Regions from separate parts of the Peribacillus sp. NPDC058075 genome, predicted to be linked through region 1. Evidence: riboswitches for the same ligand, from Rfam matches in the RefSeq annotation. Region 1 holds a riboswitch; each other region holds the start of a gene.
The links. Region 1 has a riboswitch for glycine ahead of ACFVS1_RS02710 (amidohydrolase). Riboswitches for the same ligand answer to the same signal wherever they lie in the genome.
Positions count from the first base shown of each region.

Region 2: it holds a riboswitch for glycine, as region 1 does, so the genes downstream of both, ACFVS1_RS21395 (amino acid permease) here and ACFVS1_RS02710 (amidohydrolase) in region 1, are expected to answer to the same signal.
Region 3: it holds a riboswitch for glycine, as region 1 does, so the genes downstream of both, gcvT (glycine cleavage system aminomethyltransferase GcvT) here and ACFVS1_RS02710 (amidohydrolase) in region 1, are expected to answer to the same signal.

Region 1 is NZ_JBHVSL010000001.1:518,582-528,590, reverse strand. Features, by position in the region: gene ACFVS1_RS02725 (aminopeptidase) at 1-858, shown strand, start outside; gene murC (UDP-N-acetylmuramate--L-alanine ligase) at 911-2,215, opposite strand; gene ACFVS1_RS02715 (DNA translocase FtsK) at 2,500-5,343, opposite strand; gene ACFVS1_RS02710 (amidohydrolase) at 5,760-6,947, opposite strand; glycine riboswitch at 7,076-7,161, opposite strand; glycine riboswitch at 7,165-7,269, opposite strand; gene ACFVS1_RS02705 (DUF1444 domain-containing protein) at 7,425-8,231, opposite strand; gene ACFVS1_RS02700 (thioredoxin family protein) at 8,282-8,593, opposite strand; gene ACFVS1_RS02695 (hypothetical protein) at 8,701-9,207, opposite strand; gene ACFVS1_RS02690 (YtoQ family protein) at 9,331-9,780, shown strand; gene ACFVS1_RS02685 (GyrI-like domain-containing protein) at 9,892-10,009, opposite strand, start outside.
Region 2 is NZ_JBHVSL010000003.1:123,291-133,299, forward strand. Features, by position in the region: gene bioA (adenosylmethionine--8-amino-7-oxononanoate transaminase) at 1-364, shown strand, start outside; gene ACFVS1_RS21380 (FAD-binding oxidoreductase) at 453-1,802, opposite strand; gene ACFVS1_RS21385 (hypothetical protein) at 2,048-2,362, shown strand; gene ACFVS1_RS21390 (amino acid permease) at 2,520-3,908, opposite strand; glycine riboswitch at 4,406-4,484, shown strand; gene ACFVS1_RS21395 (amino acid permease) at 4,691-6,034, shown strand; gene ACFVS1_RS21400 (DUF3311 domain-containing protein) at 6,294-6,494, shown strand; gene ACFVS1_RS21405 (sodium:solute symporter family protein) at 6,491-7,969, shown strand; gene argH (argininosuccinate lyase) at 8,700-10,009, opposite strand, start outside.
Region 3 is NZ_JBHVSL010000001.1:964,236-974,244, reverse strand. Features, by position in the region: gene gcvPA (aminomethyl-transferring glycine dehydrogenase subunit GcvPA) at 1-880, opposite strand, end outside; gene gcvT (glycine cleavage system aminomethyltransferase GcvT) at 898-2,004, opposite strand; glycine riboswitch at 2,144-2,227, opposite strand; glycine riboswitch at 2,231-2,318, opposite strand; gene ACFVS1_RS04935 (DEAD/DEAH box helicase) at 2,695-4,383, shown strand; gene ACFVS1_RS04930 (YqhG family protein) at 4,361-5,158, shown strand; gene ACFVS1_RS04925 (YqzE family protein) at 5,206-5,391, opposite strand; gene comGG (competence type IV pilus minor pilin ComGG) at 5,509-5,895, opposite strand; gene comGF (competence type IV pilus minor pilin ComGF) at 5,888-6,370, opposite strand; gene ACFVS1_RS04910 (hypothetical protein) at 6,318-6,656, opposite strand; gene comGD (competence type IV pilus minor pilin ComGD) at 6,643-7,086, opposite strand; gene comGC (competence type IV pilus major pilin ComGC) at 7,094-7,405, opposite strand; gene comGB (competence type IV pilus assembly protein ComGB) at 7,483-8,517, opposite strand; gene comGA (competence type IV pilus ATPase ComGA) at 8,501-9,586, opposite strand; gene ACFVS1_RS04885 (Spx/MgsR family RNA polymerase-binding regulatory protein) at 9,683-10,009, opposite strand, start outside.

The DNA of each region.
Region 1 (10,009 bases):
AACCAGATGGATGCTTATATCGGGCTTCGTGCCGGGGATAATATCAATGAACAATCCGATGTCCCTTCAGAGAAGATGGCGATTCATGGACAGACAGTCGGTAAAGTACATAGAAATATCCGCGTGCCAAAAACAAAATGGGTCGTACTTCGCTACCCGACAAATTCAATGGCCCAATTAGCCAAAATGAGCACAGAAGCATTCGAAGACTTTTATTTCGAAGTCTGCAACCTCGACTATGGCAAAATGAGCGCAGCGATGGACAACCTTGTTGAATTGATGGATAAAACGGATAAGGTCCGCTTAACTGGGCCAGGTACGGATCTAACCTTCTCCATCAAAGACATTAAAGCCATCAAATGTGCGGGTGAGCTGAACATTCCTGACGGTGAAGTATATACGGCTCCGGTTAAAGATTCCATCAATGGAGTGATTTCGTATAATACTCCGTCCCCTTATCAGGGTTTTACTTTTGAAAACGTGAAGTTAACATTCAAGGATGGAAAAATCGTTGAAGCGGTTGCGAATGATACGGAACGCATCAACAAAATTTTTGATACGGATGAAGGCGCACGATATGTCGGTGAATTTGCAATTGGTGTAAATCCTTATATTCTACACCCGATGCAAGATATCCTCTTTGATGAAAAAATTGATGGAAGTTTTCATTTCACTCCCGGACAATGCTATGATGATGCCTTTAACGGAAACCATTCAGACATTCACTGGGACCTGGTCAATATTCAGCGACCTGAATATGGCGGCGGGGAAATCCATTTTGATGACGTCTTGATACGTAAGGACGGACGATTCGTTATACCTGAACTGGAAAATTTAAATCCAGAAAATTTAAAATAACGTAAAAACCAATAAAAAACGACCGACCCGCTCTAACGGGTCGGTCGTTTTTTTATTTTACCTGCAGTGAATGCTCATAGGCAGCTTGGAACTTTTGAATGTCCCCCGCACCCATGAATAACACGACACTGTTTTCATGATTTTGCAATATTGATGTTGTATTCTCCGTAATCAGCTCGGCACCGGGAATCTTATCTTGAAGATCTTCAATCGATAACTTCCCTTGATGTTCACGAGCAGATCCAAAAATTTCACATAAGTATACTTTGTCGGCCAAATTCAAGCTGTCGGCGAATTCATCAAGGAATGCCTGAGTTCTCGAGAAAGTATGCGGTTGGAATACCGCAACAACTTCACGCTCTGGATATTTCTGACGCGCCGAGTCGACAGTTGCAGAGATCTCGGTCGGATGATGTGCATAATCATCAATGATGATCTGACTTCCGATTTCCTTTTCTGAGAACCGGCGTTTAACTCCGCCAAAAGTCCGCAATTGGGCTTTCACAGCTTCCGTATCCAAGTTTTCATATTTACAAAGTGCAATGACACCAAGTGCATTCAACACATTATGCTTTCCAAAAGTAGGAATAGTGAATGTATCATAGTAATTGTTCCTTACATGCACATCAAAAGTCGTGCCATCCGGAGTGACGGAAACATTTTTCGCTTGAAAATCATTTCCTTCTGCAAATCCGTAAAAAATAACCGGTACTTTCGCCTGAATATGTGGTAAATGTTCATCATCCCCGCACGCAATGATGCCTTTGTTGACTTGAAGGGCCATCGTTTGGAAAGCCTCGAACACGTCTTCGACATTGGCATAATAATCAGGATGATCAAAATCGATATTCGTCATGATTGCATAATCCGGATAATAGGAAAGGAAATGACGGCGATATTCACATGCTTCGAATACGAAGTAATCAGAATTCACGATTCCTTTACCTGTTCCATCCCCAATCAAGAAGGATGTCGGTTTAGCGCCCCCCATCACATGGGCAAGTAACCCGGTCGTCGATGTTTTACCATGTGCTCCCGTAACCGCCACGCTAATGAAGTTTTTCATGAAATCACCTAGGAAACGGTGATAACGGATGATCTGCAAATCAAGTTCTTTTGCCTTCACGATTTCCGGATGACTATCCGGAAACGCATTTCCTGCAATGATGGTCATTCCAGGTTGAATATTTTCCTCGTTGAAAGGAAGGATTTTAATCCCGGCTTTTTCTAATGCCAATTGTGTAAAAAATTCTTTTTCGTAATCGGAACCCTGCACTTCAATATTCATATCATGCAGTATTTGTGCAAGAGCACTCATACCCGACCCTTTAATTCCCACAAAATGGTAAGCAGTCATAAAGCGAACCTCCACCAATCGTCTACCTGTATGACAGTATATGACGTCATCTTTTATTTGTTTTTCATTACGAGACTTGTTAGTAACGCAATTTCTTCATAGGTTTTTCAAGTTTATATTTTCAATCATTCATCTACAAAAAACTATTATATCACTTTTTTATTCATTCATCCATGTCAGGCAGATGCCAATTTATCAAATCATTGGTTTTTCCATTAATTAAGGTGATAAAAAAGGGTTTTCACCCTTTCACATTATATACAAATTCCTTTTATTAGGTTCTCTTAATTAACATGTAAAAATTCCAGTTCTTCTTCCGTAATCAATACATCCCTGGGCCTTGAGCCCCTGGATTCGGAAACTACTCCATGTTGCTCCATCATTTCTATTAGGCGTGAAGCACGGTTATAACCGACACGGAAGCGCCTTTGGACACTAGATGCAGATGCAGCCTGCTGGCTCACGACAAATTCACAGGCCTCGAAAAAAAGTTCATCCGCTTCTTCCGTGACCTGGGCCCTGTTCAGCAAGTCTTCCTGCTCGAACAGGTATTTTGGCTGCTGCTCCAGTTTAACATGGTTGACGACTTGGTCGATTTCTTCATCACTCACAAAAGTCCCTTGCAGGCGCACCGTTTTTGAAGAGCCGTTTTCAGCGAATAACATGTCTCCTCTTCCCAATAATTTTTCTGCACCGCCGCTATCGATGATCGTACGGGAGTCGACTTGTGAAGAAACGGAAAAAGCGATCCTTGTCGGGATATTTGCCTTGATCAATCCAGTTATGACATCGACTGAAGGTCTTTGAGTGGCTACAATCAAATGGATGCCGCAGGCACGGGCCTTTTGGGCAATCCGGCAAATCGCTTCCTCTACATCAGCCGGGGACATCATCATTAAATCCGCAAGCTCATCGATGATCACCAGGATATAAGGCAGCTTGCTTGAATATTGACCGGCTTTTTCCGCTTGGTCATTAAAGCGGGTGATATCACGGACACCGGCATGCACAAACAATTCATAACGCCGTTCCATCTCCTCTACAGCCCACTTCAACGCAGCCGTAGCGGCTTTTACATCGGTTATGACTGGACTGACCAAATGCGGGATCCGGTTATATGGGGCGAGCTCGACCATTTTCGGATCGATCAACAGCAATTTCAACTCCTGCGGCGTCGCTTTATAAAGCAAGCTTACCAGCATGGTGTTGATACAGACACTTTTCCCCGACCCCGTTTGCCCGGCTATCAATCCATGCGGCATTTTCCTCAAATCCGTGATGATCGGCTGACCGGATATATCGAGCCCTAAGGCCACAGCAAGCGGTGATTCATGCTCTTGAAACTCAGTACTTTCCAAAACCTCCCGCAAAAATACAGGTTTGCTTTTCCTATTCGGAATCTCGATGCCAATTGTATGTTTACCCGGAATAGGCGCTTCCATCCGCATATCCTGAGCAGCAAGGCTTAATTTGATGTCATCCATCAGGTTCGTCACTTTATTCACCTTCACTCCCGGTTCCGGATGCACCTCGAAACGAGTTACTGCCGGTCCTTGAGTGACATTGACTACCTTTGCACGGACATTGAAATTTTTCAATGTCTCATCAAGTAATAAAGTCTGTTCCTCGAGCCACACATCATCATGCACAGCATAAGTAGGAGGTGTGAGCAATTCGATATTCGGAAACACATAGTATGGATTTTCATTTTCATCCGCTTCCCCGGTGCCAAAAACTGCCTGGTTTTCGCTCTTACTGCTTTCTGGTGCTGTCTCTGTATAAACTGCTTCTTGATACCCGGTTCCAGAAATGGGGGATTCCTGTTCCAATAGCGGCTCAAGGTTGGAACCGATGTTGGATTCGACTGTATTTTCAGGCATGGCGACGGTTTCGGAACCAACCTTAGTGTCCAAAAAGGTTGGTGAAATGGCCGGAGTCTGCTCTTTCGGCATAACTCTGCCTTCCTCCGGTTTCCGTTCAGGAATGGCGGATGGTTTCGCTTGTCCTGCCTCCATTTGGGCAGCATCATCCATTGGCCGCTTATCAGGTGAAACTACTGCCCTTTCCGAATTAAGGCTTTTTTTTTCCGACATCATTTTATGCATGAAAACATTTTTTTCCCGGTCTTGCTTAAGCATCATCACATTAAATGGGATATGTTTTTTCGGGCGTTTGTGCTGTACTTCAGGTATTGCCTCAGATGGGTCTTCAGGCATTGTCCCTTGACTAACGGATGGTTGATTGGATTGTACAGCAGCCTCCCCAGGAACCGATATCGCTTCAGGCAGTGTGTCGTCCGTCTGTTCCATGATGGATACAGCGACTTCGCGTCCAAAATCGACTTCGTTCTGTTCAATAGCCGCTTTTTCCACCGCAGGCTCTGTTATGTTAGGCTCGATTACTGCTTGTTCTGGCAGTGTCTCAATGGAATTCCTGCGAAAGAAAGCGGGTATCTCCGAATCTTCCCGTTTTTCTTCCGCTAGTTCCGGTATAAGAATGGATGGTTCTGCCGTCAATTCCTCATGTGACACTTCTTTTGGGATTTCAGGAATCGATACTGGAATCCCGATATCGGGTTCTTCTTTTTTAAGGATAGGCATTTTGCTTTCCAGTTCATATTCGACAATTTCTTCAGAAGCGACTATTTTTTTTTCCGGGCGACGGAACCCATAAATGGGTGAAGGGATCTCCGTCGGGCGGAATGGAGTATTTGAAGGGACTATTTTTGAGACTTCCTCCCGTTCAAAGTTTCTCCGTTTTGGTTCAGGATCCCTCACCGGCCTTCTCTTGTCTTTGGCCGCGTTCCCCTGTTTAGGTTCATGATTTTCCCTGTTTCTTTCCCGAGGCTTTCTTTTGTTCTGTTCACGGTCTGGAATGAGCGGAAACTTGAACTGCCCTTTTGGATATTGAAACAGGATTTTCGTATCCGGGTCTGGCGTCTGCGTCTGCGACATCTTTTCCACTTTTTGATTGTAAACCTTTATTTCTTCTTCCTTCGACTTCGAAAGCTTTGAAAAATCCATTTTCCTTAATGTCTCTTCATCAAGCGGTTCATCTATAATAATTTCTTCGATTTCGATAATTTCCTCTGCTTGGAACCATTTTTTCATCTTATTTAGCCATTTCAAAACTATCACTCTTTCTACATCTGTAGTTATGTAACTAATTCTACCAGTTATTTTAAAAATATCGAGAAAATTTAAGCTAAATTGGGGTTAGTATCTATTTTTTTATCGAACGCTTACTAACTTAGCGTATTTCGCAGAACTCCTACCCTATTAAACCCCTTCTGGAATGAGTTTAAACCTACCCATCGCGAAATAACATTAGCCCCTAGTCTACTATTTAAATAAAACACCGCTGTTAAATCTCGTTTACAAAGAGATTAAGTTTTCATGCAGCAAGAAGCAGACTGATCAATTCATTGAAGCATCCTTCACGAAACCTCCGCTGGCATCCCGAAACCCACAAAACACCGTTCGTTAATACCGAACGGTGTTTTGTGGGTTTCTGCATTTTTTTTGCAAACAAATATACCAATGGGCTATTCCCATTCATAAAAATTGCATACAACCTGGGCCACTGATTTGGATGCGATCAAAAGGGCATATTCATCAATGTCGAATTTAGGATGGTGATTGAAATATGCCTTCTCCACCCCTTTCGGTTTACAGCCAATGTAAAAGAAGCAGCCAGGAATCTTTTCGGCATAATACGAAAAATCCTCTGAACCTGAGAAGACCGGAAATTCCAAGACATTTTTAATGTCTTTGTCATTCATGCTTTCCAGACTATTTTTCACGAATCCAGTCAGTTCAGGGTCATTATATAACGGAGGATAATCAGGCACATATGTTAGCTCGCACTGAACATCAAATTCCGTTTCTATCCCTTTGACGATGCGGTGGATTTCCTTATCGATCAGCTGTTGGGTCTCTGCTGTCATATAACGGACATCCCCTTCAATTTCTATACGATCTTTAATGACATTAAAGCTTCCTTTTCCATCGAAGGAGCCGATTGTGACCACGCCCATATCAAAAGGGTTCAAACGGCGGCTGATTACAGTTTGTACGGCTGTCACGAAATGGGCGCCTGCCACAATGGCATCATTAGCCATATGCGGGGACGAACCATGGCCGCCTACACCCTTTATAGCTAGCTTGAAATAGGTCCGTCCAGCCATCGAATAGCCGCCGTGATACCCGACAACTCCTGCTGGATGGGACGGAAATAAGTGGATTCCAAAAACGGCATCCAGTTCATCCAAAAACCCTGATTCCATCATGCTTTTTGCTCCACCTGGGGGCGTTTCTTCTGCATGTTGATGGATTATTTTGATCGTACCGGATAGGGATTCTTTAAGCTCATTGATGCAGTCTGCCAGAACCAATAAGTAAGCGGTATGCCCATCGTGTCCGCAGGCATGCATGACACCTTCATTTTTTGAACGGAACGGAACCTCCGCTTCTTCTGTAATCGGCAATGCATCGAAATCTGCACGGAGACCTATCGTTTTCCCAGGTTTTCCGCCTTCGATCGTTACGATGATCCCTAATCCATTTCCTACATTCGTTTGAATCGACACGTCCTTTCCCTTATAAAAATCAATGATATATTGTGCCGTTTTCTCTTCTTTGAAGGATAGTTCCGGATTCTCGTGTAAATGACGGCGGATTTGAACCATTTCCCCTTTACGGGCTTCCAGCATGTTCATTAATTTACTTTTCACGTTCACGATCATTCTCCCCCTTATTTCAAGTTGAGCATATTAGTAAGTTCCATGTTCGCTGCAAACCTTCTTATACAAAGTGCCAAATAAAAAGGGCAGAGAAGATTGCGTAAGCTTACCGCTCCCTTCTCTGTCCTTTTACCTGAGTGTTTACCTCCATTTTGGACATGGAGATTTCCCCGTTGGTGGCACTCTTCATGCGCGCCCTCCAGAGTTGCGTTCAGCTGCGGTTCCATTTACCTGAGAGATTTGCTCCAAGATATATTTTTTGGAACTTGCTCCTTTGGTGGCTCAAAGCTACGCACTCTCCCACAACGTTCATTTGCTCATTCTATTGTTTCATTCCATATTTTCGAAATATTACAATTTTATTATCACCGATTAAAAAATAAATATCAACTCTAAGTGTCATAAACTCTATGAAACTTTAAAAGGACCGCTGCCAGATGCTGACACGGTCCTTATGTATTCAATATATTATTGTTCACGCTTTTTGTTTTTACCCATGATGAAGATGGGCTCCAACTCATTTTCTTCGTAAAGAAATGATAGAGCCGTTATTGGAACATGACCGCTGGCAAAGAAGCTCATCGCCATTTGCGCAAGAATGTCATAGCCCGTATCATTCTTCACATCGGCAATGATGATGACATCCTGATGGGGAATGGCCACAGCCATGGTTCCCTCGATCTTGTCCTTCATCTCCCGAAGCCATGATTCATTCAGGATCCTGCTGGCATCATATCCATCATTCGTGTTCAAAAAATAAAATGCATTACCTGCAACGATATCCGACTTCATTTCAGTGGAGAGGGAACGTGCATTGAAAAGGGCAATTTCACGGATCCTGTCACCCTGCCAATTTTCCCGTTGAATCATCTTTTCATCTATAAGACGGTAGGTTTTTCCTAAATCAAGGGCATAAAAAACCCGGGTTTCAGCCGTATGCTCATCGAATAAAAATGGATTTCCTTCTTCCGATTCCATTGGAAAGGAGGTCGAGCGGATGACTGGGAAAATGAACTTCTCCTTGCCTTCCATGCTGTGTTCTCCCCCCATCACATTCAGGGCCTCTTCCACGTAATAGATAATTTCATCGATGGCCTTTTCCTGTACGTTTTCATAGTTAGCAAGTACAGGAGGCAACTCGATGGTGATACCCTTTCCGGTCTTCACATTTTCCACCCGTAACGTATCTTGCTTGCTATCGAATTTGAATGTGCGATTTTCATCTTTTAAACGTTCCTTCAGAATATTTTTCAGCTTCGTGCTGTCCATTTTCATGACTGACCCTCCTCTTCATTGAAAAATCCCCAGCGAGAAGGGGATTTTGATTATAATGATTGAATGAATTCCTCAATTTGTTCTTGCGTTTTGCGATCCTTGCTCACGAATCTGCCTAGCTCTTTACCATTCTCATACGCGATGAAACTTGGTATACCGAATACATCATGAGCCGCACACACATCGATGAATTCATCACGGTCCACATGAATGAATGTAAAGTCTGGAAATTTCGTTTCAATCTCCGGCATTATCGGTTCGATTACACGGCAATCCCCACACCATGTTGCTGAAAAAAGAAAAATATGTTTGCCTTCATTTTTCAATGCATCATATTGCTCAACGGTTTGTAAATTTTCCATTTGAATATTCCTCCTGCTCTAAATAACACCTTAATTTTTATAAACCCATCATACCAGACTCTCCAGAAATCAACCATTAATACGGATCGGTTGAGAGGCAAGGGTCCTTATTTCTGAGGCACGGATGAAACGATTTCCATCATTTGTTTTGCATCGGTTTTTAATTGGTCTTTATCTGTTTCTGTTGTCAGCTTCACCCCGCCGATCCCCACCGCAAGCTCATACTTTTCTTTCGGTATCTCTTTGATCGAGATAAATCCGAATTTATCATCAGTCTGAAAAGAATGCAGCATTACATTTTGATCATCTTGTTCCTTTATCGCCAAATATAACACGGAGCTGTCTTCTTTTTCATTTGGATTGACAAATAATATATAAATCTTATCACCTTTTTGTAAAATCAAATTATTATCATGTTCTTCCACTACCTTAAAATCCTTTGGCAGATAGACCTGAATTAGCCCTGCCTCTTGATTGGGCTGTTTTTCATCGTCACGAAAAGCCACTTCAGCAGCCTTCATTGACTTTTCGGTTTGTCTCTCGATACCTGAGCAGCCCACGATCAAGCTGCTTATCAACAGGAAAACAAGAAAATTCTTATTGGATATAGCCATCGTCATTCCTCCAGCCGTCTCTTTTACTACCTTATGGATAATATTATCCTTATTTACGGAATTCATCCATTTTCTAAAAAACATGGTACAATGAAAGCAATTTTATTATCGAGGAGGAAAACAATGAAGTTAATCGTGTATCTTGCTGGGGAGATCCATTCAAATTGGAGAAGTGAGCTGAGAGATAAGGCCGCTGCACTAAAGCTTCCTTTAGAATTTGTAGGCCCGATGGAAAATCATGAACGCTCCGATAATATCGGTGAAGATATCCTCGGGGAACAGCCGAATCCCATCCTGAAGGATGCGGCCGCTTCCCAAATCAATAATTTGCGGACAGGTCTTTTGATGAAAAAAGCGGATCTTGTCGTCGCCCTGTTTGGTGAGAAATATAAACAGTGGAATACTGCCATGGACGCAAGCACCGCCATTTCCCTGGGTAAACCGCTTATTTTGATTCGTCCGGAATCCCATCATCATGCCTTAAAGGAATTATCGGAAAAGGCGAGTGTCACGGTAGAATCCGTTAACCAAGCCATGAAGGTGCTTTCTTATATTTTTGAAGAAGGGCTGTAAATCCTATTGTCCCTTAACTGTCCAGCTCAAGAATGGAAGACTGATCATTTTAAAGAAACGAATAAAAAGCTTGCAGGGCCTCCCCTGCAAGCGAAAAACGAATATTTTACCTTATCCCTTTTTAATGGGAATCCAAATTTCGGAGTAATAGTCAGGGTTTGAAGCATCGTCATTCGCGTATACTTCCAATTCTGGAGTTCCGGCATGTTCATAACCGCTGGTAGGGAAC
Region 2 (10,009 bases), on a different contig from region 1:
AATGGAAAGCCGCAATCTCATTAAAGACATCCAGAAAAAATCTAAATACCTATCACAAAGACTGCAAGCGCTATACGAACTCCCGATAGTCGGCGATATCCGCCAGCGCGGCTTCATGATGGGAGTGGAAATCGTTAAAGACCGCCAAACAAAAGAAACGTTCACCCTCCAAGAGAATGTCGTTTCCGGAATCATCCATACAGCACGGGAAAATGGCCTGATCATTCGGGAACTTGGTTCTGTCATCACGATGATGCCGATCCTTTCCATGTCAGAAAAGGAACTCGATTTCATGGTCGAAACCGTCTACCATGCCATCCAGGAAGTCTCCATTCATAAAGGTTTGATTCCAGCAGCTAACTGATGCACAAAGAACCGGAAGAGCAGAGCTCATCCGGTTCTTTCTATTCTTTTAATTGTGATATTAGAACTATATCTATAGGAACTTCTTTTCAGACCCACTTCTTAAAAGGCGGTATACTTTGAGGGAATTTAAACGTATTGTATGGATCATATCTCGTTTTCACTTCCCGAAGCCGCTTGAAATTTTCTCCATAGTACGCAGTTGGCCAATCTTCGATGAGGATATCCGGCCAATTCACGTAGTCACCTGTAGTATATGGTGACAAAGCGCATTTAAGTTCTTTGATCCACTGGATGTTTTGCCGCTCTTCTTTTGGATCCGTCCATGTAGCGAGATACTCCTGGGCGATGATGGCGTCCCGATAATAAAAAGCCGTTTCATATGGGGCCACACGGCCAGCTGCCCCTCCTAGGGATTGGTGCCAAATGGCTGCATTTTCATTTGGAGCGTTTTCCAGAAAATGCTTCATCGTCAAGATTGCTTGCCGTTGAAAAGGTTTTTCAATGAAAGACCCCGACCGCTTGCGATAGGCCGGTCGATTTCCACTTGGATCATTAAAAAATTGCACAGCATCAATGTACGGGACTTCCTTTATCATGATATTTGTTGGAGAACCAGCTCTCGTCAAAGGCTTTAGAAGCTGCTGCAGCCTATATGACGGCCCAACAAATTCACCTTGAGCGATAATTTGGTTTACTTCCTTTGACTTGAATTCGATTTCAGAAGTTAAACACTCTTCAACTTGAGGGGCCCAATCCTGCCAGGCTTCAAACACCGCTTCAAAATCTGTCCATCCCCATGTGACGGAGAAAATAGATACCCTTGATACTGGGTGTACCATGAAGGTAAGGGAAGTGATTATGCCAAAGTTTCCCCCTCCTCCCCCGCAGCATGCCCAAAATAAATCACTATTAATTTTCCTATTTGCTTTAATGAGTTTGGCGCCCCTCTTTCCGCATGCCCTTACCATTTCTATTTCAAGCAAATTGTCACAAGTAAGTCCAAAGCGTCTCGATAACATACCTATTCCACCGCCGAGCGTAAGGCCTACAAGACCAACACTGCTTTCGGTCCCAGCCGGAATCGTCGTGCCATACTTCCATAGCGTATTATATACTTGACCTAAATCAGCTCCGGCTTCGATTTTTGCAATCATTTTTTCACGGTTGACCTTGATATTGTACATTTCACTTATATCAATGATTAGACCGCCATTCACTAATGAAAAATTTTCATAACTATGCCTGCCGCTCCTAACCCGGAAAGGTGTATGATTTTCCCGGGCCCACTTCAATGAGTTCAACACATCATTGGAATTTTGACAAAACACAATGACCTTTGGGAATTTAGAAAAACTTAAGTTATTATTTATCCTGGCATGCTCATACTCAGCATCATTAGGTGTAACGACCCGCCCGGTAAGCTTTGCTCTTTCCAAAATATAACCCCTTCCTCGGGTAAAGATGATGTTACATCCTATGAAAAAAGCTGACAGGAAGACACATTCCATAAGTGTCCCCCTGCTGGCATCCCTAGTTACGGCGTCTAATTGGCTTTACTCGTGAGTTTCACTTGTTTACTCGTGTATTCCGCTGTTTTACTCTTGAATTCCGCTGTTTTACTCGAGTTTCGCAGCTTTACTCGTGAATTCCACTGTTTTACTCGAGTTTTGCAGCTTTACTCGTGAATTTCGCTGTTTTACTCGTGAATTCCACTGTTTTACTCGTGAATTCCACTGGTTTACTCGTGAATTCCGCTGATTTACTCGTGTATTCCGCTGATTTACTCGAGTTTCGCAGCTTTACTCGTGAATTCCACTGGTTTACTCGTGAATTCCGCTGTTTTACTCGTGAATTCCACCGTTTTACTCGTGAATTCCACCGTTTTACTCGTGAATTCCACCGTTTTACTCGTGAATTACGATGGTTTACTCGTGAATTCCACTGGTTTACTCGTGAATTCCGCTGTTTTACTCGAGTTTCGCAGCTTTACTCGTGAATTCCACTGTTTTACTCGTGAATTCCACTGTTTTACTCGTGAATTCCGCTGATTTACTCGTGAATTCCACCGTTTTACTCGTGGAATTCCAACAATTGATCCCCAAAGACAAAAAAGCCCTTCTCGAATTAAGAGAAGGGCTTTCTAATAGAGTTTCTTATCCCGAAATTTCATCATCGGATTTAACATCCAATGGTGTTCGTTTATCCATTTTCAGCATGTAATAACTTGCTACGACCAAGGCTAGGAAAACGATTCCGACAACCAAGGAAATTCTTGTACTAGGATTGATCCACATACCGACCAGCACCATCAGTAAAAAGGCTATTGTCGCATAGTTACTGAAAGGGGCCAACGGCATCTTGAACGGATGCTTCTCCATTTCAGCGGCATTCACCTTTCTGAATTTAAGCTCACTGATAAGTAAGACAAACCATGGAATCATCCCAGGTAATACACTCGCACTGTACACATAAAGGAATAATTGCGGCGGGGCAAGGAAATTCAGGATAACCCCGATGCCCAATCCTAAAAGTACAGCGATCGTACAATATGCCGGCACTCCATTTTTAGACACTTTAGCAAAGATTTTCGGAGCTTGGCCATTCAATGCCAGTGTGTACAGCATACGCCCTGCACTGAAAATCCCACTGTTGCATCCAGACATTGCCGCAGTGATTACGACAAAATTGATGATTCCTGCTGCTGCTGTGATACCTATTTTGGCAAAGGTTGAAACGAATGGACTTCCTAAGTCGTCCAGTTGATCCCAAGGGAAGACTGTCACGATGACGAATATGGCGCCAATGTAGAAAATTAATATGCGCCATATGATTGATCGGATCGCTTTTGTTACAGTCTTCGTTGGATCTTTCGCTTCTCCGGCTGTGATGCCGATAAGCTCAACGCCTTGATAGGATGCCACGACAAGGGAAAGCGCAAAGAAGAATCCTGTCCAGCCTCCCGTAAAAAAGCCGCCATTCGCCCAAAGATTCGATAATCCAATCGCATCCCCGCCATTCCCTATTCCAAAGAAGATAAGGCCTAGGCCGGCAACGATCATCAATACAATCGTTATGATTTTTATAAGCGCAAACCAGAATTCAAATTCCCCGAAGGATTTAACTGAAATGAGGTTGGCCGCCCCCAAGATGATCATGGCCACCACACCTGGTATCCAAGCCGGTAAATCCGGGAACCAATATTGCATATACAACCCAACCGCAATGATTTCGGACATTCCGACAATTACCCATTGGAACCAATTGCTCCAAGCAGTCATATAACCTGCCAAAGGATGTATATAGCTGCTCGCAAAGGTTGCAAAAGAACCTGTAGTCGGTTCTAAATAAAGCATCTCACCCATGGAACGCATGATGAAAAATATAAAAATACCTGCGATGGCATAAGCAAGCATTACAGAGGGCCCGGTCCATTTGATCGTGCTCGCAGATCCCATGAATAACCCGACACCGATGGTTCCGCCCAAAGCTATCATTTGAATGTGACGTGCTTCCAGCCCTCTCTTTAATTCCTTGTTCGACATGTTTAACTCCCCCAGATGCAATATCGGTAATGCTTTTCTATCCTTACCACGAACGACCCTCTATTAATTATTGCGGTTAGAAATGCTCTATTAAAAAAAATCAATAACACTTCAATTATGTTTTCTTATCTTATAATAGTAAATATTCTGTAAAAATACAATTGTATTTTTGAAATAAACAGTTACCAAATATATCTTGGCAATTTTCCTAATCTAAAAATATCTTTTTAAAAAAATGATGATCAATATTTCATAATAGTGATCATCCCAAAAAAAATTTTCAAGTACCTTAATAAAAATTAAGACCACTATAAAACTGCAGATATGGCCATTTTCACTTCAAAAAAACTTGTTGACCTACCGAAAAATAGATGATAGAATTCCAATATTATTTTATAAGCATAATGAATGATTCAGCAGTGGTAGATTATCACTGACGACATTTATTCACAACCGCATACAAGCAAGCAATGAATGCTATGGATGACACTATAGCAGGAGCAGCTTCTGGAGAGACTGTACAAGATGCAGCGCCGAAGGATTCACAATCTCAGGCAAAAGGACAGAAGAGTAACGAATGATAAAATTGTTATTCTGAACCCTTTAAGAGATTGGTATTATCCAATCTCTTTTTTTATTGTCCATTTGTGGTTGGACTAAAAACAACAGCTTTAAAACCAATGGGAAAGGCAAGCTGGACGAATAAATCACGTCCCTCTCTCCAAGACCATGCAGGTAAACTCATTCACTACCAAGACTATAAAAAAACGGGGGCGTAGGAATTGGCTAAACAAGAATTAAAAAGAGATTTAAAAAATAGACATGTACAACTGATTGCAATAGGAGGAACCATTGGAACCGGATTATTTTTAGGTTCCGGAAAAGCCATACAATTGGCAGGACCTTCTATTTTATTTTCCTATCTGATAATAGGGGTTGCCTTGTTTTTTGTAATGAGGGCACTAGGGGAATTGCTCTTATCCAATGCAGGGTATACATCATTCACAGAATTTGCGACCGAATATGTCGGTCCATGGGCCGGCTTCGTGACAGGTTGGACTTATTGGTTTTGTTGGATCATGACCGCAATGGCCGATATCATAGCTGTTGGCGTCTATATACAATATTGGTTTGATATCCCTCAATGGATGCCGGCTCTAATATGCCTAGTCATTCTATTAGGATTGAACCTATTGACCGTTAAGTTATTTGGTGAATTGGAATTCTGGTTTGCCATCATTAAAGTAATCACGATCATCGCCTTGATCATCGTGGGAATCATCCTTTTGATCATCGGCTTCAATACCAATACCGGAACGGTTTCCGTAACGAACCTATGGAATCATGGGGGCATGTTCCCCAATGGCATTTCCGGATTCCTATTATCATTACAGCTGGTCGTCTTCTCATTTGTCGGTGTCGAATTGGTCGGTGTTTCCGCAGCAGAAACGGCAAACCCGAGAAAGAACATTCCATCTGCCATCAATAAAATCCCTGTCCGGATTTTACTTTTCTATGTTGGTGCACTATTCGTCATCCTCTGCGTCAACCCATGGACACAACTGGATGCCACGAGCAGCCCATTTGTAGAGGTCTTTGCGTTAATCGGCATTCCTGTCGCTGCAGGGATCATCAACTTCGTCGTTTTGACATCCGCTGCTTCTGCATGCAACAGCGGTTTATTTTCAACGAGCCGAATACTTTATACATTAAGCAGGAATGGAGAAGCTCCTGCTAAACTGGAAAAATTAAACAAACAGTCTGTTCCGAGCAATGCCTTATTAACATCCACAATCGTTGTATCAATAGGGGCATTATTAAGCAAGCTGATACCGGAACAGGCATTTACCGTCGTGACGACCATCAGTGCCATCTGTTTCATATGGGTATGGAGCATTATCTTGATTTCCCATATCAAATATTCGAAAACAAGGCCTGACCTAAGAGCAAAATCGACTTTCAAGGCTCCTTTTACACCATTTGTCAATTACGCCATTTTAGGATTATTCCTGTTCATCCTTATTGTTATGCTATTCGCTGAAGCTACACGACTATCACTGCTCTTGACCCCATTCTGGTTCATACTATTGGTGATACTATATAACTATCGGAAAAAATATAGCTAAAGGAAATAAAGCCTTGAACTCACTATGAATTCAAGGCTTTATCTGTCTAATGAACATATCAGTGCGCACTGTTGCTCAAATATATCCGGCAATTGCATTAAATTTTATATCAAAATAGTGTAAGCTAATATATATTATCGGACCTTTTCCGTCATGTATGAATTTTTCATCCCGGTTTGGTTCACCCATCCATCAATGGCATTGAAGAATAACCCCCATTGATGGGCGTTTCACTTTATTAAAACGGAGGGGTTTGTTTATGAAGATTATCTATATTCTTACTCTAGTTCCTTTTATAGGCATACTAGGATTTCTGCCTTTTGTTAATAAAATAGAACCATATGTATTAGGGATGCCTTTCAATATGTTCTGGATGGCTATGTGGGTGGTCCTTACCTCTGCCATACTGGGCATCATGTATAAGCTGGATCCCAGGAATCGGGAAGGTGACCAGGAATGAATATTGCTCTCTTAATCATTTTAGCATTTTTACTTCTATCGATATTTTTAGGCCTACGCTCTTCAAAAGGAAAAGATATGGACTTGGAACAATGGACGGTGGGCGGACGCGGTTTTGGTGCGATATTCGTCTTTCTGCTGATGGCCGGGGAAATCTATACGACCTTCTCCTTCCTTGGCGGCAGCGGCTGGGCATATGGCAAGGGCGCACCCGCTCTATATGTTCTAATTTACATTACTTTGTCTTACGTATTATCCTATTGGCTCCTACCGGAAATATGGAGATATGCCAAAGTAAATAAACTGATGTCTCAATCCGATTTCTTTGTAAGCAAATATAAGAGTCCCGGTTTAGGAATTTTGGCTGCGCTTGTCGGTGTGGTGTCGATGATTCCAGTGATCGTCGTGCAGCTGAAAGGATTGGGGATCATTGTCTCAGAAGCGTCTTATGGTGCCATTTCCATGTCTGAGGCAGTTTGGATGGGGGCGATCAGCCTTACCATTTATGTGATGATCTCCGGTATACACGGTTCAGTTTGGACAGCGGTCATTAAAGATATCATGATGGTCGCCATAATAGGATTTCTGGGGATTTATCTGCCGATTCATTATTTTGGCGGATTTCAGCCGATGTTTGAAGCGATTGATGCGGCCAAGCCTGGTTTTCTAAAGTTCCCAGATCAGGGACTTAGCGTATCATGGTTCATCTCCACGGTAATATTGCTCGTATTCGGTTTCTATATGTGGCCCCAGGTTTTCAGCGCAGTCTATTCAGCACGCAGCGGCAAGGTATTTCGAAAAAATGCCATCATCAGCCCTTTATATACTCTCATGCTGTTATTCGTCTTTTTCGTTGGGTTTACAGCTATATTAAAAGTGCCCGGACTTGTTGGGGCAGATGCAGACCTGTCATTGCTGCGCCTTTCGATTGAGACCTTTGATCCATGGTTTATAGGCATAATCGGCGGAGCTGGATTGTTGACCGCATTGGTGCCGGGATCCATGCTTTTGATGAGCGTCGCTACACTGCTCGCGAAAAACGTTTATAAGGATTTTGCACCTGCAGTGTCCGATCGCCACGTTGTACGATTGGCAAAGTTCCTTGTTCCAGTCATTGCCCTTATAGCCGTCTACTTCACCTTAAAAGGCGGTGAAACGATGTCAGCATTAATTCTTATGGGATATAGTCTCATCACACAGCTTTTCCCATCCCTTCTCTTTAGTCTGAAAAGGAATAATCCGATCAATAAATTTGGCGCAATCGCCGGTATCATTACAGGATTGGCCATCGTAATCTGCATTACACTCAGTCATTCGACAATAGGGACCTTGTTTCCATCCTTGCCGCAAGCAGCGAAAGATTTGAATGTGGGAATCATCGCATTGGCAGTTAATTTCATTGTGATGATCACGGTAAGTCTTGCTTTCAGAAAGCACTCGGTTCTGTTGGAACCTAAATCCGTTAACGATATATGAAACTAATTTGAAACCGGTTATTTTGGATAATAAAGAAAGCTCAGTCAAAAGACTGAGCCTTCTTTATTATCGACACCCAAAGCATCTCAAGATTGATTATAGGAAGTCTCAATTCAGGCTACTGATCTTTTTTGTTTATAATCAAATCCCCTATTTTAAGTAATAAATACAACGAAAAAATAATCATCAAGTTTCTGGATACTACGAGGCCATCAATACCTAAATCATATCCTCTAGGTATTAATAATTTAGGGTTAAAGCAAAAAGTAATCGATATTACAAAAGCTATTAAAATCAGGATAAAACCGAACTGAAATCTATTTGACATTAACATTCCGCCTTACATTATGTATTTTACAAATACTATACATATATTATGATTGATAAAAATTCAAAATAAATAGCCACCCTAATAAAGAATGACTATATATCATGAAATATGAGCTTTAGCAGTTGGCACATAAAATGCATCGTAATGCTTCCGGTCCAAATACTCTAATTTCACGCTTTTCCTTGTGAAATTGGAGCAAATACTACGTAATTTCACACTTTTACCCGTGAGTTTGGTGCAGATACTCGTGAGTTTCACACTTTTACTCGTGAGTTTCACACTTTTACTCGTGAGTTTGGCGCATATACTCGTGAGTTTCACACTTTTACTCGTGAGTTTGGCGCATATACTCGTGAGTTTTATGCGCGTTAAGACTCATTTTCCTTTAACACCATACCTTCAGTAATCCACTAAAGCCTTCCTGCCATCATTCAATGCTTTGACCATTACCTTGTATTCCTGCATCTCTTGTTCCAGTTTTTGTTTTCTATTTACAATCATTCTCGTAACCTCTTTTGGGGAGGGCCCGCCTTGTATGCTTCTAATCGCCACAAAGTATTCGGGAGAGATTATTTTTTTCCATTCATCTTCTGCTATGTTCACTGAAACGAATTCATTGATGATCTTGTTGATTTCTTGTGTGTCCCAATCATATAGCTCCTTCCCTTCACTAATCGACCGTTTTGCAATATGACTGGCTATGGAGTGGGCCTTTCTAAAGGATATGTCGTAATCTCTTGATAGGGTATCCGCTAATTCAGTAACCGTTATACTGGATTTTGCAGCCATTTTCTTTGTATGGTCTTCATTTACTTTCAAAGTGGATATGACGGCATACATTAATTTCATGACACGTCCTGCATTCGAAAAAGCTCGATATAAATGAGGCTGTAAATCATCTTCCGTATCGACGATATCACCAAATGGCGTATTGTGGATCATATTCATTGCAGCGAGTGCATCACCATACGCACTGCTTGCAATCGAACGGGAATGTTCAATGGAAACTGGATTTCTTTTTTGCGGCATGATGCTGCTCACTTGAACATAAGGATCCGCCACATGAAAGGTTCCAAACTCCCTTGTCACATGCTGCAGGAAATCTTGAATCCATCTCCCTGCATTGACCATGCACGTCATGATGGCCGTTGCGGTTTCCAATAAATAATCCGCCCCGCCTATCGAGTCATAGGAATTCTCGATTACCGAATCAAACCCAAGCAGTTCGGCCGTACGGTTCCGGCTGATTGGAAAACCGGTGGTCGTTAACGCGGCAGCGCCCAAAGGCGATTGGTTAACCGTTTCATAGGCTGCCCATAACCGGCCAATATCTCTTTGAAGCACATCATAAATGGCTAAAAAGTAATGTCCTATCGTAGTCGGCTGAGCCGGCTGGGTATGCGTGTAACCAGTTATATAGGTTTCTGTATGTTTTTCAGCCTGCACCAGGAATGCCTCACTCAAATGGTTTGCATAGCCAATCAATTGGAGCAGATGGCCTCTCAAAACAAGTCGGTACATCGCGACTCCCATATCATTACGACTGCGGCCGATATGAATCTTTCCTGCAAGTTCATGACCGATTTCCTCACCGATCTTTGCCTCCATCATGAAAAATAAGTCTTCGAATTGGGGCTGATAGGTCAACTGCTTGAGATCTGTTTGGGCCACTTTCCGAATCCCATCAAGCATGGTTTTTGCCTCTTCTT
Region 3 (10,009 bases), 450 kb from region 1:
GGCCCGGAACTTTCCGAACAAGTTTATTAGTAACGGCAAAATATCCACAATGAGGTCCACCGAATGCCGCTGGAATGCCGAATGGCTGAGCATCCCCCGTTACGATATCTGCACCAAGTGCACCAGGGGATGTCAAAGCTCCCAATGCAAGCGGATTACTGGAAACGATGAACATCGACTTGACACCATGTATGATTTCTTCCATTTCTTTCAATGGCTCGATGCGGCCAAAAAAGTTCGGATATTGCACGATCACTCCTGCAACTTCCTCATTCGCCAATTCCCTTAAAGCAGCTAAGTCCGTCACACCGTCTTTATAAGGAATTTCGACCACTTCCACGCGTTGCCCTTTCGCATATGTCTTAACGACTTCTCTTGATTCAGGATGAACGGTTCCTGAAATGAGAATCTTCTTGCGTCGTGTCTGGCCTGAAGCAAGCATGGCTGCTTCAGCTAGCGCCGTCCCGCCGTCATACATGGAGGAGTTAGCTACATCCATGCCCGTCAATTCACATATCATCGTTTGATATTCAAAGATCGCCTGAAGCTCCCCCTGTGAAATTTCAGGCTGATAAGGTGTATAAGCCGTATAAAACTCAGAACGGGATAAAACATGATCGACAATGACCGGCGCGTAATGGTCATAGACACCCGCACCAAGGAAGGAAGCATAGGTTTTAAGGTCCGCATTCTTGGCAGCAAGCCTTGATAATTCTTTCATTAATGCAGGTTCCGATTTAGCAGGCTTGATATCGTATTCTCCTTGAAAACGAACGCTTTCAGGGATATCATTGAAAAGTTCTTGAACAGAAGATACCCCTATCGCTTCCAGCATTTCTTGTTTATCTTGCTCTGTCATGGGTAAATAACGATGTTTCATCTAATGACCATTCCTCTCTATTTACGTGGTTTTTTATAAAAAGGTGTTTGTATGATAACGGCTTTCAAACGTTTGGAACGGATTTCCACTTCGACTTCCGCTTCCAGCACCGAAAATTCCTTATCGATAAGTACCAATCCCACGTTTTTCTTCAACGTTGGTGATTGGGTACCGGTCGTGACCTCGCCAATGACTTTATCACCGCTATAGACCTTATACCCATGACGTGGAATGCCACGGTCAATCATCTCGATTCCCACAAGCTTGCGGGGAGCTCCTTTCTCCTTTTGCTTAGCAAGAACGGCTTTCCCGAAAAAATCCACTTCCTTATCCACTTTTACTGCAAAACCAATCCCGGCTTCGATCGGGGTGATGTCCGCTGAAAGCTCCTGTCCATAAAGCGGCAGTTTCGCTTCAAAACGCAGGGTATCACGAGCACCTAAACCAATCGGCTGAACCCCCTCTTCCTTTCCGGCATCCATAATCGCCTTCCAAAGGGCAGGACCATTTTCACTGTCACTATATATCTCAAAGCCATCCTCACCAGTGTATCCAGTACGGGATACCAGCGTGGAGATACCGTTGATCAGGACATTTTCCTTGAACTTGAAAAATCCAATTTCACTTAAGTCAGTATTTCCCGATAATTTTTGTAATATCTTTTCTGCAGATGGTCCTTGAAGTGCCAGCTGTGTATAGTCACTCGATACATTCGTAATTTGGACATCTTCCGTTAAATTAGCTTGCAGCCAATTGAAATCTTTTTCTGTATTCGCTGCATTGACCACAAGCAGATAGTCGTCCTCGGCCCTTTTATACACGATAAGATCATCGACCGTGCCTCCGTTTTCATAACACATGGCGGTATATTGGGCACCGCCCTGTTGCAGCTTTGATATATCATTGGTCAGCATCTTCTGTAAAAAGGAAAGGCTTCCAGGACCCTTAACATCGACTTCCCCCATATGGGAAACATCGAATAACCCCGCTTTTGTTCGTACGGCTTCATGTTCGTCTTTTATACCCGAAAATTGGACAGGAAGTTCCCAGCCGCCAAAATCAATCGTTTTGCCTCCGTATTCACGATAAACCTCAAATAGTGGTGTTCTTTTTAAATTGGTCAAAAAATGACCCCCTTCAGATTTTTTAAAATTAATGGGCTTCATTATCAAAAAGCTTCTTGTCATTACGCATCAGATATATCCTGATTCATGATGTGAAAAAAGCACAAAAAAGGACAGAGAAAGCCCGTTTGAGCTTTTTCTCTGTCCTGAAACCTGAAAGTTTACCTATGTAATAGGTTTTCCCCTTTGGTGGCCGTCCCAATCCGGGCGGCGCTCTCCAGAGTTGCGTCCAATAAGAGTTCTTTTGCCTGAGAGATTCACTGCTAAGTTTGCTCCTTCGGCGCTACATCCGTAGTCTCTCCCCTTATCTTCACCCGCATATAAATGGTCTACCAATGAAAGGAAGCGAATAAGCCACCAAGCATCGGTAAAACCCCTGAGCATCATGGAATGCATTCTCTGCCAATTCTCCTGAAACATCAGAAACCGTTTGATTGGTCTCCTTCAGTAATCTTGGATAAATTAAGAGCCTATAGCCCATACTAAGAAAACGCGAACTGTAAAATCGATGTACAAAGATTCTTTGAAGCATTTGAAAATTGGAATTTTCTAAATATACTTATATCCTACCCTAAGAAACTTATCTCTGCAATATCTTTTGAAGAGAAATATTTTTCTTACTTCACATACGAAATGTTCGGGTTTTGACCTTTTATTAAGGAAATTATGATTTAAGAGGGAGTTATTTCTATGAAAATCAATATATCCTTTAATTCTGAATGGAATGACGAGTTTCTGCAAAAGATGGAAAATGACGGTCCATGGGGAAATTGGGAGCTTTATAAGCTGGCGGTTCAAATGGAGGAAAATCTTATCATCCCTGATTTTGAAGGTTTACAGGCGCCCAAGCACCTTCCGCAGTTAACCCCGCTTCCGCATCAATTGGAAGCAGCCAAGCAAGTGGTGGAAAAAATGAATGGAAAGGCCATTTTAGCTGATGAGGTAGGGCTCGGAAAAACAATTGAAGCTGGATTGATACTAAAAGAGTATATGATTAGGGGCCTTGTAAAAAAAGTTTTGATCCTTGTTCCGGCTTCCCTTGTCACACAATGGGCTTTTGAATTGAATACAAAGTTTCATATACCGGCAGTCGTTCAGAGAAAAAGTTATGTTTGGGACTCCTGTGATGTGGTCATTTCATCCATTGATACAGCGAAACGCGCTCCACATCGAGATATCATTTTCAAGCAGGAATACGACTTCATCATTATTGATGAAGCTCATAAACTTAAAAATAATAAGACGAAGAATTATGAATTCGTTCAAAATCTGAAAAAGAAATTTTGTTTACTCCTGACAGCCACTCCGATTCAAAATAAAGTCGAGGAAATTTTCCACCTCGTTTCGTTATTGAAACCGGGCCACTTGGGAAATGCCTCACTTTTTTCGGAAAAGTATAAAGGGAAGGGCCGGAACATCATTGAAGATGAACACCTAAAGGAACTTGTCAACACTGTCATGATTCGAAACCGGCGGGCCGATACTGGTATCGAATGGACAAAACGGCATGTGGAGACCATCACCATTGAATTTTCTCCAACGGAACAAGCATTGTACGATGCCGTTTCCAAATTCAAACCTATTTCGGATGGTTCTAAAGGAAATGCCTTTTCGGCTCTCACTCTCCAAAGGGAAGCATGCAGCAGCAGAGAGGCGGTCTTTTATACATTAAAGAATATGAAAGCTAAATATGATCAGCCTTCCCCTGACTTTTTGGCAAAACTTGATGACTTATTTTCTAAAGTGAATGAAACGGTTCAGAACTCCAAGGCTGAAAAAGCTTTGGAACTGATCAAGAAAATTGATGATAAAGTCATTATCTTTACCGAATACCGGGCGACGCAGCTTTATCTACAATGGTACCTGCAGCAGAATGGAATTTCTTCAGTTCCTTTCCGAGGCGGTTTTAAGCGCGGAAAGAAAGACTGGATGCGAGAATTATTCCAAAAGAATATACAGGTATTAATTGCAACAGAAGCTGGCGGGGAAGGGATAAACCTTCAGTTTTGCCATCACTTGATTAATTTTGACCTGCCATGGAACCCGATGAGGCTCGAACAGAGAATTGGACGGATACACCGCCTTGGTCAGGAAGAAGATGTGATGATTTATAACTTTGCCACGAAAAATACAGTAGAAGAACATATTCTGAAATTACTATATGAAAAAATAAATTTATTCGAGAAAGTAATCGGCGAATTGGATGATATTCTAACCAAACTGGATATTAACAACATTGAAGAATATTTGATTGATGTGGTCGGCGAATCCAAAACAGAGGGTGAAATGAAAATCAAGATGGATAATTTTTCATCGTTAATCCAATTCGCTCAATCAATGAAGGAAGGTGAGGTTCATGCAGCAACAGGAAATTCATGATTTTTTATTAACATACTTCAAAGCCAACGATTGTGAAATACTGGATAATGCACCAACCCACCTTACAGTCCAATTGACGATTGATATGGATAAAGAATTAATGAACAGACCCTTTTATTGGCATTATCTAGAAAAAACAGGTGGCATTCCGAACCCAGCACAGATGACTTTCATTACCGATCCAGAACAAGCTCCATCCGATTTAAAGGGAGAAATGATTTATTTTGGCTCCCCTCGCCTTCACCAGATTATTCAATCTACCAAAAAGCTGGCAGGGTATACTAGACTTTTTGAGGATACCCCTCCAACAAAAGGGGGAAATAATCCTTTGTTTCCTTGGCTGACCCTGAATGTGAAAATATCCTATCAATGCGACCGTAAAAAGGATACCTTCATGTCGATCGGACTGAATTTAATCTCAGGTGAGATCATGGAAAAGTTTCACCACCGGGTTTTACCGATAAAGGTCACCCCAAAAATACCCGATTACTCCTTTACGCTTTCACCGCTCATCATGCCCAAGAGCGGATTGGCAAGATTGGATACATACATCAGGACCAGTTTCGAGGATGATGACCATTCCTGGGCAGAGGAAGCCATGCTTCGCTGGCAGAATGACTTGAATTTATTGGAGCATTTTTACAAGGATATGGACGAAAAAAGTGAAAGCTATTTTACCGAAAAAGATGCCTTAAAAGCTCAATATGAACCCAACATCCGAATATCCATCATCAACGGAGGGTTATTTTACCTTTCAGATAGGGCATTGGGATAAGTAAAGAACAATAAAAAAACAGATGCCCTAAGTACAGGACATCTGTTTTATTTTTTGATATTTTTCCTTACGAACATCGACAAAGCAAAAGGGACAATGCCAAACCAATGGGACATACCATGGTTTTTATCCTCTTTTCTGTGACGGCGCTTTTCTTTTCGTTCTTTTTTCGTCAGATTAAAATACTCGACAAGCTGCTGAGTCAGATATTTAATATAAGCGTTTGTAGACATATAAAATCATCACCCTATGCAAAGTATGCCCCGTTTACGCTTCTTTTATTCCTTCGCTTGTTCGCTGAACACGTGTACCTGTCGCTTTCCATTTTAAAACAAATTTGATTTTGCGCTTTACACAGCCTGCTTTTCCAACCATTCTTTCACTTTCCCCGCTTCTTTATCGTATTGAATGATGACTCTTCCCTCGCGGTCATTTTTAGTCGTGGAAGAAAACTCGATATAAACGTAAGGACCTTCTTCTTTCATTAAAGAATACCGCACCACACCATTAGGATATGAAATTTCCCCCTGGATGATTTGGGGGATCTCTTCGCCCCAATCTGCCGTCACATCCTTGATCGCTAAATGGACGAGATGGTCGGCCACAAGCGATTCTTCCACTTCTTTATAAAACTTTTTATCAATGATAAACTGATCGATCATTAGTATCAAAAACATGATGAAAACACTCGCTACAATCATGACCATTGGGAAAACGACTCCTTTTTGATTATTCATCGACTTTCGTGACATTCCTAAAGAAAGGATGAAATCTTCGACTGAAAGTAGTCCCTGCTTTATCCGTAATATTTATAACAATGACACTGCCATCCTTCTCAACCCGGAATTTCGAAATATTCTGTAAGATGACCTCATGCCCCATACCATTGACTCGTCTTCGGACCTTATCTTCGTATTGTTCAAACGATGATAATTGTTCACCTGAAAGCAGCAAATATAATTTATTTCCCATTACATCCTGAGCTTTGGAACTCCGGACCTCCTGCTTCATTTGCATGGTAAAGACCTCCCACTCTTTAGGATGCAATTTATCAACGGACCCCATATGGGTGTGAAAGATTGAAAAAAGCTGTAGTACAAAAAGGGACGTCGTCATTAATATCATTAAAGAAAAAAGCATTTCGATCATCGTAAAGCCATCATTTTTTCGCAGCATCACAAATGGATTCAAGATTACCCGATTCATCTTCATAACGTACACACCCTTCAATCATCCCCGGGAAATCCCCATGGTCCTTCCAAACCAATTCATAGGATCTTTTTTTGTATCTGATTTCCTGACCAATTGCTTGTATCTCCCCGTCCATGAACGCCGTCAATCTTTCATATAATAAATGGTGGGCTTCTGTCCTTACGGCTATATCTTTCCGATGCGTCATTAACTCTTCAAGAATCGGTAAAATGGCAAGGACCAGGAAAATACAAATGGAAAATGCGGCCATCAGTTCAAGGTAAACGTAACCTTTACAATTTCTCAATCCTGAACCTCCCTTTACCGATATTGAGGATCAATTTGTACATTCCTTTTGACGTGTCAATCATAATCGTTCCGGCTTTTGAAGCATTTCCATACTGATTAAAATGGAAGCTGAATCCCAAAGTGTCACTTAAAAACTGAATATCCTTTGGTATGCTTCTCTCGAGAACGATCCCTTCCTTATAAGACGAAACGGTATAAACCTTTTTGGCATTATTAATATGGAGGTAAATCAAGCTCTCATGACTGATGGCATACTGCTGTGCATAGAAGAGATCTTCATGGAATTGAGAAAGAAATAGCCTATTTTCCATGCCTTTAGTGAAGCTAGTATATAAATTAGGACCGATGGAAATCAGGAGTACAAAAATGACGAGGACAATAAGGGTTTCAGATAGTGTATACCCCCCATTGGAATGCCGTATATTCACTTTTCTCCTACTCAACGACCGTTATCTTTCCTTTACTATCCAAACTAATATCATCCCCATTAGGACAGGATGTCTGTTTGAGATAGCCTTGACTTTCCAATTCACCGATACTTGCGGGCAGTTTAGCATTATCAATCTCATAAGCCTGTACCTGTGCTTGGGCCATCTTCACGAATGCTTCACATCCTTTGGACTGAATCGTAGACTGGTTCTTTGTGATATTGGGGATTGTTATAATCAAAAGGATGGAAATTACCAGTAAAACAATTAGCATTTCAATTAGTGTAAAACCACGTTCATTCATCACTTTCTTCAACATATCATCATGCTCCTGAAATCATCCGAATACCAGATGACCTTCGAGCATTTTCACCTCCGGAATACAATAATAAAATCCTATATACTTTCGAGCAGTGAGAACATCGGCAGCAAAACCGCCAAATAAATGGACACGATCAACAGACCTATCAGTGAAAACATGAGAGGCTGAATGATTTTTAAGATTGCATTCATTCTCTCTTCAATTTTCTCCAGTATAAAACGACTGTAATGAAATAGCTCCGCATCAAGTCTGCCGTATTTTTGACCATTGGCAGCGACCACCGGCAAATTACCATCAAAATATGGAAGCTCCCGAAAAATCAATTCAAGCGATCTGCCCTCGATTAGATCATCCTTAATGATATTGCATAGTTTTTGGTAAAAAGGCTGCTGTTGATTTATCGAGAATAATTTAATGCTATCGTTAATAGATAGCCCTCCGGAGAGTAAGCCACTTAATTGGCTTGTAAAAAAATAGGTTTCGTATAATTTGATGAAGGTCCCGAATATCGGAATCCCCATTAAAATCCTCCGCTGCCTTAATGGGCACAATCCGTTAAACCAAAATCGTTTGAGTACATACAGGAATAGGAGCAATCCGAGTAAAAGGAAGGGGAGTGCTGGAAGAATGAATGTGGAAGCTGATATTAATCTCAAGAGTGTATGCTGATCGACATCCATCGTGAAATAGATTGTCTGGAATTTAGGAAGGAGAACACTCTGAAGAATATAAAAAACGATACCTACAAAAAAGATTAAGAATACAGGATACACCATTAACTTTTTTACTTTATCCATATCCTCGGTTCTTTTCTTCCAATATCGCCCTCCTTCCTTCAACGCCCGTTCCAGGTCGCCGTATTGTTCTCCATAAAATATATAACTTACAAGCTGCGGATGAAAATTCAGATGGGTCAGCACCAAGTGCAGCGGGAATCCGTTCCTTAAATCGGCTTTAGCCTGAGTGAAGTCTTCCGCCTTCTTCTTTGATTCCTGAAATTCAAGAAAATGTAAAGCCTCCGCCAAGGGGTAACCATGCTTCAATAATTCACCTAGCTTCGAAATAAAGACCGCCTGCTCTTTTACCCTCCATTTACTTTTTGGTTTCATGGTATACCAGCCGTTCATATTCCTCTGAATCCACATAGCCCATCGCAACGGCTTTTCCGATTTCATCCTTCAATTGGCGGTAGCTGACCGTTGCCATCCCTTTTTCATCTCCCATTATCCTGAGAACCTCAGCCAGGCTTTTTCCATAGAGCAATTCATATACACTGGCCCTTTTATTCCTGGCAGTCATTTTGCAAGCAAAAGTACAGTCCCCTTTACATGGAAGACATCGCAATTCAACCAGCCGCTGTGCTGTCACGCCAATCAAACTCTGTTCAACCTCAAGCAAGCTTACACCAAATTCCAATAACCTGGAGATGGCGCCCTTGGCATCCCTTGTATGCATGGTGGTAAGAATCAAATGACCGGTTAATGCGGCACGCACTGCGATTTTGGCAGTTTCTGCATCCCTGACTTCCCCAACCATGATCACGTCCGGGTCATGCCTCAGGACAGCTTTTAGACCGACAGAATACGTAATGCCCGCCTTTTCATTGATTTGGACTTGCAGTACCTTTTCAGATACATTTTCAATGGGATCTTCAAGTGTAATGATATTTCGATTGATCATTTCGTGGGCATGGTGAAGCAGGGAATATAATGTCGTGGTTTTTCCACTGCCAGTCGGACCGGTAAAAATAAGCATGCCATGGGAATGCTTCAGGAGTGCAATCAATTTTTGGGCGGTGTTTGGAAATAAGGATAACTGTTCGAGAGGTAGGATATTCTGTTGGGGTATTAAGCGGATGACCAAACTTTCAAGATGGGCAGTGGGTAAAGTGGAAAGTCGGAGCCCGACAACCTGGCTAGCCAAATTAATGGTGAGGGCACCACTCTGGGGCCTCCTTTTCTCCCCTATATCCATCGAGGCAAGGAACTTCAAATGAGCGATCAGCCTTTCAGCTTCAAAGAATGATAATGTTTCCTGGGGTACAAGCTTATTGTCTATCCTGAATTGGATGAGTGGTCCCTCCCTCCGAAAAAAAATGTGGATATCCGATGCAGATTCCTGAATGGCACGGGTTAATATTTTTTCTGCGGTCTTTTCAATCGATATCAATTCATTCATCACCTCCTATATTTCTTGTTGTAAGGATTCGACAATCCACGACAAATTCCTGCTCCGGAATAAAAAAAATTCCCGAAAAGAAATTCGAGAATCATGTTACATGCTCACTTTCAATTCAAGCCTTTGGGAAACCAAATTTCTTAAAGCGTCTACATTATGACCTATCACCAGTTTTTCCCCGTCTATGAGGATGGGTCTTCTTAATAACTTCGGTTCTTTTGTTAATAATTGGATGACATCAGATAGCATCATTTCGTCAATATTAACTTGTAAGTCTTTATAAGCTTCACTTCTTGTTGCTAAGACTTCATCAAGTCCTTCCGTTGTCAATTCAAGTATTCTTTTTAACTCTGCTGCAGTTGGAGTTTCTCTGAATAAATGTCGTTCTTCGAAGGAAACATGATTGGCCCTTAACCATTTTTT